2 regions of the Stenotrophomonas maltophilia group sp. vghtpe118 genome follow, and region 1 is predicted to be linked to the other one. Evidence: riboswitches for the same ligand, from Rfam matches in the RefSeq annotation. Region 1 holds a riboswitch; the other holds the start of a gene.

Region 1 (4,113 bases):
TGGCGGCATCGTCATAGCGCTTGCCCGCACCCTGAACCGTCAGGCCTGCGCGGAAGTCCCCGAAACGCCGGTCGATGTCCAAGCGCGCGGTCTGCTGTGCACGACGCGGCAGCCAGTTGTCGAACTGCGTGCTGCCGCCGGTGCGGTTGCGTGGGTCGGTGTAGCTCAGCTGGGCGTTGATGTCGAAGCCGGCCAGCAGCACGCCACCGGTCAGTTCGGCACCGCGGATGCGCGCCTTCTCCACCTGCTGCATCCTGAAGGTCGCCGCATCGTAGGTGATCAGATCATCGATGCGGGTTTCATAGACGTCCAGGCCCCAGTGCCAGCCCTGTCCCTGCTGCGAAACGCCCAGGTTGGCGCTCTTGGACTTCTCCGGGTTCAACGTCGGCACACCGCTCCACGGGTCATACAGGTCGCTGAAGGTCGGCGCCTTGAACGCGGTGCCGTAACTGGCATTGACACGCAGGCCGTGGCCGAGCTCCATCGCCCAGCCGAGGCTGCCCGTGGCGTGGTTGCCGAACTGCTGGTTGTCGTCGTTGCGCGCGCTGGCCTGCAGCTGGTGGCGGCCGAAGCGCCCCTGGTACTGCACGAACACGCCGGTGTTGCGGCGGCTGTCGACCCGATATCCGGCACTGCTGCCATCCAGGTTGTCTTCGCTCCAGTCCACGCCGGTGCTCAGCAGCTGGCCTTCGGCCAAGGTGAAGTCACCCTGCAGCGAGGCACTGTCGCGGTGGGTCTGAGCGCTGCCACGGGCACCGAAGTCACCGAAGTTGTCCGACTCGTTGTCACTGCGCCCGACATTGGCGGTGAACGCCAGGCGTTCGGACGGGGTGTAGCGCACCTTGCCGGCCAGCACCTGCTGGCGGGTTTCCGAATAGTTGTAGTAGCCGTCGTAATGGTTCTTTCCGTCGGCACGCAATGCACTGCCTTCCACGTTCCATTGGTCGTTGAAGGTGTAGCCACCGCGCAGGCTCTTGGACAGGTTGCGGTAGCCATCGCGGTCATGTTCGTCGGCAAAGCAGCCGGTGAACAGCGTTGCCGAGCCGCGGCAGGCATCGATGCCATCGGAATGCTGGTAGGCGATGTCGGCGCCGAACCAGCCGCGTTCGGTCCCGCCACCGATCCCGCCGCTGGCTTCGCGCAGGCCGTTGCTGCCGCCACCGAGCTGGAAGTGCGGGGCGAAATCACCCTGGTTGCGGCGGGTGAAGATCTGGATCACGCCGCCAATGGCATCGGCGCCGTACAGGCTCGACTGCGGGCCACGCACGATTTCCACGCGCTCGATCTGCGCCAGCGGCAGGTCCTGGTACATCGCCAGGCCGAGGTCGGCACTGTTGATGCGCACGCCGTCGACCAGCACCACGGTGTGGCCCGAGTTGGTGCCGCGCAGGAACAGCGAGCTCTGCTTGCCGAGCCCACCGGCATTGGTCAGGTTGATGCCGGCGCGGCCGCGCAGCAGTTCCTGCAGCGAGGTGGCCTGGCTGGATTCGATCTGCGCGCGGTCGATCACCTGGGCCGGCGCGATGCTGTCCTGCAGGGCGATCGGGGTGCGCGTGGCGGTGACCAGGATCTGGTCGAGCGCGGTGGTGTCATCGGCGGCCTGTGCCAGCGCGGGCAGGGCGGCCAGTACGGCCAGGGACAGCATTCGGGACTGCAGCTTCATGGGGGACTCCAGGTGCCACGCACGCCCGCGTGGCGAAGGGGCGGAGCCGCGAAGGCAGGCACGCGCCGATGCCGCAGCGCACGCCACGGTCATCCAGCGCCATGCCCACCGCATCGCGACCTGAGGCTTCCGGGCCGGTCTCCGGGCTTGCCGCCGGGTGGCGCGAGGCCACCGTCCAGGCGCCTTCCCATGCCTGCGGCACAGTGGCGGTGTTGCCTGGAACTGACGTGCTTACCGTTGCGGGGGCAGCGCCGGCCTGGCGTGGAATCACGCGTCACCGGCTTCCCGTTTCAACCTGCCGGCCACGGCCGCAGGTCACCTGGAAGTGCGCGCAGTCTACGGCATCGCAGGCCGTCCCGTTGCGTCGCGCCTGCGCGGCTGCCTTTGCTGTGCCTTTAGAATGGTTGCTCGATCCCGTGGTGCCGTTACCGATGTCTGCCCGTTCTCCGTTGTACCTGCGTCGCCCGTCCGGGACGCACGCATGATCCTCGACCTGGTCCGCCATGCCGGCAACGGTCGCGATGAGTTCCTTGATGGCCGCAGCGATCCACCGCAGCTGGCCGGCCTGCCGCAGGAGCTGGTCGAGGCCTATGCCGAGCAACGCTGGGAGCGGGTGATCAGTTCACCGCGGTTGCGCGCGCTGCACACGGCGATGGCGCTGGCCACCCCACGCGGGCTGGACGTCGAAGCGGACGAGGAATGGGAAGAACTGGATTTCGGCGATTGGGACGGGCAGTCGCTGTTCGACCTGCCGGAAGATGCGCTGGCCGCCTTCCACGCCGATCCGCATGCGTTCCCGCCGCCGAACGGCGAGAGCTGGGGGCATTTCGAGCGGCGTATCGCGCGCGCGCTGGATCGCCTGCTCGATGATGATGATCATCCGGTGCCGACGCTGGTGGTCAGCCATGGTGGCCCGCTGCGCATGGTGTTGTCGCAGGTTTGCGGCCTGCCGATGTCGCTGTGCTGGGCCCTGCGCATCGACCACGGCACGCGCCTGCGGGTGTGGCTGGAGCGGGGCGAGGTCGGGCTGGTGGGCGAGCTGCTGGAACTGCAGCAGCCCTGATCTGCTCTTGTAGAGCCGAGCCATGCTCGGCTGCACTTCGATCAGAAAGGCCAGCCGAGCGTGGGCTCGGCTCTACAGGAGGGCGCGGCTCAATCCTCGTCCGCGCGCTCGGCCACGTTGTCCTCGGCGTCATCGTCGGCATCGAAGCGCTGCTCGTGCACCGGGCCCGACGCCGGGCCGGCCGCCTTCAGCGGATGCGCGGCGATGCGCGCCTCATAGTCCTGCACCAGCGCCTCACGCTGCGGCTCGCTCAGCTCCTGCCAGTGGCAGTCCAGCAATGCGCCTTCCAGCGAGTACAGCAGGTTCAGGCTGGGCTTGAAGCCGGCCCGCTTGACCTTGACGAAGGCGCCGACTGCGCCGATCGCCACCAGGTCCTCGCGGCTGCGCAGCCCGACCTGGCGCAGCCAGGCTGCACTCTTCGGGCCGATGTTGCGCAGCTTCGGTGCGCTCATCCCAGTGCCTCGACGAACACGCGGGCGATGGCTTCCAGGCCGGCCTGATCGTCGGCGTCGAAGCGGCCGACCTTCGGGCTGTCGATATCGAATACGCCGATCAGTTCATCGCCGCGCAGCAGCGGCACCACCAGCTCCGAACGCGAGGCCGAATCGCAGGCGATGTGGCCGGGGAAGGCATCGACGTCGTCCACGCGCTGGGTTACGCGCTGGCTGGCGGCGGCACCGCACACACCCTTGTCCAGCGGGATGCGCACGCAGGCCGGCAGGCCCTGGAACGGGCCGACCACCAGTTCCTTGCCGTCATACAGGTAGAAGCCCACCCAGTTCAGGTCGGGCAGGGCGTGATAGACCAGTGCGGAGAGGTTGGCCGCGTTGGCGATGCGGTCGGACTCGGCGTAGACCAGGCCACGGGCCTGTTCCAGCAGCTGGGCGTATTGTTCCGGCTTGCTGCCGGTGAGCGAGGCATTGGCGAACATGCCCGCAGTCTAGCAAGTGCACCGGGCCGGCGATAATGCACACACTGTTGCCCTGTTGGAGCCCATCGATGCCGTTGCCCGCTACGCTGCCGCCCGCCCTGTTCGTTACCGGCACCGATACCGAAATCGGCAAGACCGCGGCCAGCACCGCGCTGCTGCATGCACTGCGCCAGCGTGGCCTGCGTGCAGTGGGCATGAAGCCGGTGGCCAGCGGCAGCGAGGATCTGGGGCAGGGCCTGCGCAACGAGGACGCGCTGGCGCTGCAGGCGGCCAGCTGGCCGGTGCCGGACTATGCCGATCTGAATCCCTATGCGCTGCGGCAGCCACTGGCACCGGAGCTGGCCGCTGCCGAGGACGGCGTGCAGGTGGAGCTGGCGCCGATCGTGGCCGCGTTCGAACGCCTGCGCGCGAAGGCCGATATCGTCGTGGTGGAGGGCGTGGGCGGTTGGCTGGCGC
Region 2 (4,113 bases), 290 kb from region 1:
ATGCCGCGATGGCCAAACTTGCCGAAGGCTTCGGCATGGACTGGCAGCTGCATGATGGGCGCCGCCGGGCACGCCTGCTGGTGCTGGTCAGCAAGCAGGGGCACTGTCTCAACGACCTGCTGTTCCGTGCCCACAGCGGCCAGCTGAAGGTCGACATCGCGGCAGTGGCGTCCAACCACGCCGACTTCGCGCCATTGGCCGCGTCCTACCAGGTACCGTTCCACCACCTGCCAGTGACCGCCGATACGCGTGCGGTGCAGGAGCAGCAGATCATCGACCTGGTCGAGCGTGAGCGCATCGACCTGGTGGTGCTGGCGCGCTACATGCAGATCCTGTCACCCACGCTGTGCCGTGCGCTGGCCGGCCGTGCGATCAACATCCACCACAGCTTCCTGCCCAGCTTCAAGGGCGCGCAGCCCTATCACCAGGCGCACGCGCGCGGGGTCAAGATCATCGGTGCCACCGCGCACTACGTCACCGAGGATCTGGACGAAGGCCCGATCATCGAACAGGACGTGGCCCGCGTTGACCACGCCATGGCGCCGCGCGAGCTGGTGCGGCTGGGCAGCGATACCGAATCGCTGGTGCTGGCACGCGCGGTCCGCCGCCATGTGGAGCACCGCATCCTGCTCAATGGGCATCGCACGGTGGTGTTCCGGTAATCGCCCATCCCGCGTCCGCCGGGCATGGCCCGGCGCTACCACGGGTGCTATCCGGTAGTGCCGGCCGCTGGCCGGCAACTGCAGAGATCCCGAGGTTGCCGGCCAGCGGCCGGCACTACCGAATCCTGATTTCATCCAATGAAAAGCCCCCGGTTCGGCCGTCCCGCGATCTGTAGGGGGGGGCGTAGTTAGGGGGCTGGATGAATCGATTGTGTTGTTGTGGGCAGGAGCGCGCAAGCGGCATAAGCGACGTGCGCGGTAGCGCCGGGCCATGCCCGGCGGTCACGCCTCAGGCGATCGCGATCCCTGCCTTGCCCAGCGCTTCGCGCACCATCGCGTCGTTGGCTTCGGTCACCGGCCGGGTCAGGTCCCACAGGAACTTCACCCGGAAGCCGGATTTCACCGCGTCCTGCGCGCTCCACAGCACGCAGTAGTCGCGTGCCAGGCCGCACACGTGCACCTCGCGGATGCGGCGCTCATGCAGCCAGCCGGCCAGGCCGGTGGCCGGGCGCTCGCCATCGGGGCCGTGGTTCTCGCGGAAGGCGCTGTACGAATCCACCTGTGGGCGGGTGCCCTTGCGCAGGATCAGGTCGGCCACGGTCCAGTCCACGCCCGGGTGCAGCGCGGCGCCATTGCTGCCCTGCACGCAATGGTCGGGCCACAGGGTCTGTGGCTGCGCGTGCAGCAGGATGGTCTCGAACGGTCGCTTACCGGGGTGCTGGCTGGCGAACGAGGCGTGGTCGGCCGGGTGCCAGTCCTGGGTCGCCACCACGGTGCGGTAGCGGCGCTGCGCCAACAGATCGGCAATCGGTGCCACCAGCGCATCGCCCTGGTCGCAGGCCAGCGCACCGCCCGGCATGAAGTCCGGCTGCAGGTCGATCACCAGCAGGGCGACATCGGCGGGCAGGGCGGTCATGGCAGGTCCACTACAACGTAAAGGAGTGACCAGCGTGGCCGCCCCGGCGGCACAGGTCAATCGCCCTGCGGCGCCTCAGCGTCCTGGCCGTAGTACAGCAGGCCGATCCGGATCCGCTCGCGGCCGTTCTCTCGGCGATGGCGGTTGGCATCGCGCAGCGAGTACACGCAGCCGCAGTACTCCTGCTGGTAGAACTGCTCGCGCTTGCTGATCTCGATCATGCGGCTGGCACCGCCGCCCTTGCGCCAGTTGTAGTCCCAGTACTGCAGGCCGTCGTAGCGCGACGCCGCACGGATGCCGCAGTCGTTGATCTGCGCCATGTTCTTCCAGCGCGAGATGCCCAGCGACGAACTGATGGTGTCGTAGCCGTGCTCGTGCGCGTACAGCGCGGTGCGTTCGAAACGCATGTCGAAGCACATCGTGCAGCGGATGCCGCGCTCGGGCTCGTTCTCCATGCCACGCGCGCGGCTGAACCAGTTGTCGGTGTCGTAGTCGCAGTCGATGAATGGAATGCCGTGCTGCTCGGCGAAGCGGATGTTCTCCTGCTTGCGCAGCTCGTACTCCTTCACCGGGTGGATGTTGGGGTTGTAGAAGAAGATCGCGTAGTCGATCCCGGAAGCGGTGATCGCCTCCATCACTTCGCCCGAACACGGCGCGCAGCACGAATGCAGCAGCAGGCGTTTGCCATCGGCGGGCAGGGTCAGGGTGGGGCGTTGGAACTCGGTCATCGTGGCGTGCGTCAGGGCGTGGGAGCGGTCTGGCCGGTTACCGTGAACAGGACGCGCGCGGCCACGCCGCCTGCACATGCAGGCTGGCGATGGCCCCGGCACCCTCCCCGCGGAGAGTCCAGGTCGAATCAGGGGACGGTCGTGTCCCCCGGCCGGGGCCGGTATTCGGGCTGATGGACACGGGCCGCAGCCCACCTACTCCCTGCCGCTTCCCAGGCGCGAGCCCAGTGCTGTTGGCAGGATTCGTTTCCATTCACCGCTGCGGGGCAGCTCCGGAATGGGCGCACGAAGCGCCTTCACCGGATTCCCGTTTAACTCCCTGCCGCCATCCAGCCACGGCAGGGATACCTTCGGCGTGTGCAAGGTGGACCTGTTGGCTGCAGGGGTCAAGGCCCGGGGTCGGATCCCCGTTGCCCCGCAACGGGCCCTGCCCCCCGCAAATGCCTTCAGCGCCCCGCTGCGGCCCGGGCCCGGATGTCGTCCAGCCGCTGGTCGTGCAGCAGGCGCCCGTTCTCCCACACGGTCACCATTGCATCCTCGAAGCCGGTCGGCAGCGCCTCGTCACCGCTGGGAGGCAACGCCACCGTGTGCAGGCTGCCGTCATCCAGGCGCCGCAGCAGGCGCATGCGGCCACGCTTGCTGGTCTTGCCGGCATCGGTGACCGGATCCTTGTAGACGTCGATCCACGCACCCTCGACCCGTGCTGCCGAGCACTTCAGCGCGAACTTCTGGGTGTCGCGGTCCAGCCGCTGCAACAGCGCGCCGCCCATGCCGAAGGCCACGTTGTCGGCCGAATAGCCGTCGCCGGTGATGCGCTGCAGGATGGCGCGGATCGTATCCGGGTTGATGCCATCGCCCTGGATCACCCGCACGTGGTTGAGTACGCGGTAGCCCTTGCCGTTGAGGGTGTGGCCGAACGCTTCATCCAGCCGGCGCAGGCTTTCGGCCACCACGTCCACCGGGTCACCCGAGTCGGGGCGGATGACCAGGGTGGCGCCCGAAGCGATCACTTCATCACGCAGCGTCGTGCCCCAGTGCTCACTGATCGCGCGGTAGATGTCATAGCTGTCCGACACCACTGCCACGATCGCGCCCGGCTTGCCGAACTGGCGCAGCATGTTGCGGTAGGCGTCCACTTCGCGCTCGCGGCCCCAGCTGGTGATGGTGCTGTGCTCGGCGGCAGGAATCGAATAACCGGCCATTGGCGCGTGATAGTGCGCGCGGGCCAGGCACAGGGCCGATACAGTGTCGGTGCCGAGGAAGTTGACCAGGTGTGCGGCACCGCCCAGCGCGGCCGATTCCAGGCTCGATACACCGCGGGCGCCGAAGTCGTGCAGCTTGAACGGCAGCTGCCCCTGCGGATCGTCGCTGGTCTGCTGCAGGAACGCAGCAATGGTCTGCCGTGCATGCCAGCTGATGGTGGCCACGGTGACCGGGTACCACACGCGCAGCAGCAGTGTTTCCAGGTACGACGGCACCCAGAACGCAGCCGGGTCGGTCGACTCGACGGTCATCAGTGCCTGGTGGGTGGGTACCACGCTGCCCTCGGGCACGGCACGGATGCGCACCGGCAGGTGGCCGCCGAGCCGATCGACGATATCGCGCCAGCCGGCTTCGTTGAACGGCTCGCCATGGGCGGCGAATACCGCAGCAGCGTCGTCGATGTCAGCGTGGGTGACCGGCCGTGCCAGCGCGTCCTTGAGGATCGCCTGCAGGCCGAAGAACACCGTGCGATCGTGCAGGCCGCCACGTGATTCCACGTAGAAGAACGTGGCATCGGTACCCGGCGGGTACTGCAGCCAATGGC

What was found. Region 1 has a riboswitch for cobalamin ahead of btuB (TonB-dependent vitamin B12 receptor). Riboswitches for the same ligand answer to the same signal wherever they lie in the genome.
Region 2: it holds a riboswitch for cobalamin, as region 1 does, so the genes downstream of both, ACUDTM_RS13675 (epoxyqueuosine reductase QueH) here and btuB (TonB-dependent vitamin B12 receptor) in region 1, are expected to answer to the same signal.

Annotation. Positions count from the first base shown of each region.
Region 1 is NZ_CP199672.1:3,288,213-3,292,325, forward strand. It holds gene btuB (TonB-dependent vitamin B12 receptor) at 1-1,663, opposite strand, end outside; cobalamin riboswitch at 1,779-2,001, opposite strand; gene ACUDTM_RS15030 (histidine phosphatase family protein) at 2,145-2,726, shown strand; gene ACUDTM_RS15035 (TfoX/Sxy family protein) at 2,816-3,178, opposite strand; gene ACUDTM_RS15040 (GAF domain-containing protein) at 3,175-3,657, opposite strand; gene bioD (dethiobiotin synthase) at 3,726-4,113, shown strand, end outside.
Region 2 is NZ_CP199672.1:3,002,789-3,006,901, forward strand. It holds gene purU (formyltetrahydrofolate deformylase) at 1-662, shown strand, start outside; gene pncA (bifunctional nicotinamidase/pyrazinamidase) at 952-1,578, opposite strand; gene ACUDTM_RS13675 (epoxyqueuosine reductase QueH) at 1,635-2,306, opposite strand; cobalamin riboswitch at 2,446-2,659, opposite strand; gene ACUDTM_RS13680 (nicotinate phosphoribosyltransferase) at 2,753-4,113, opposite strand, start outside.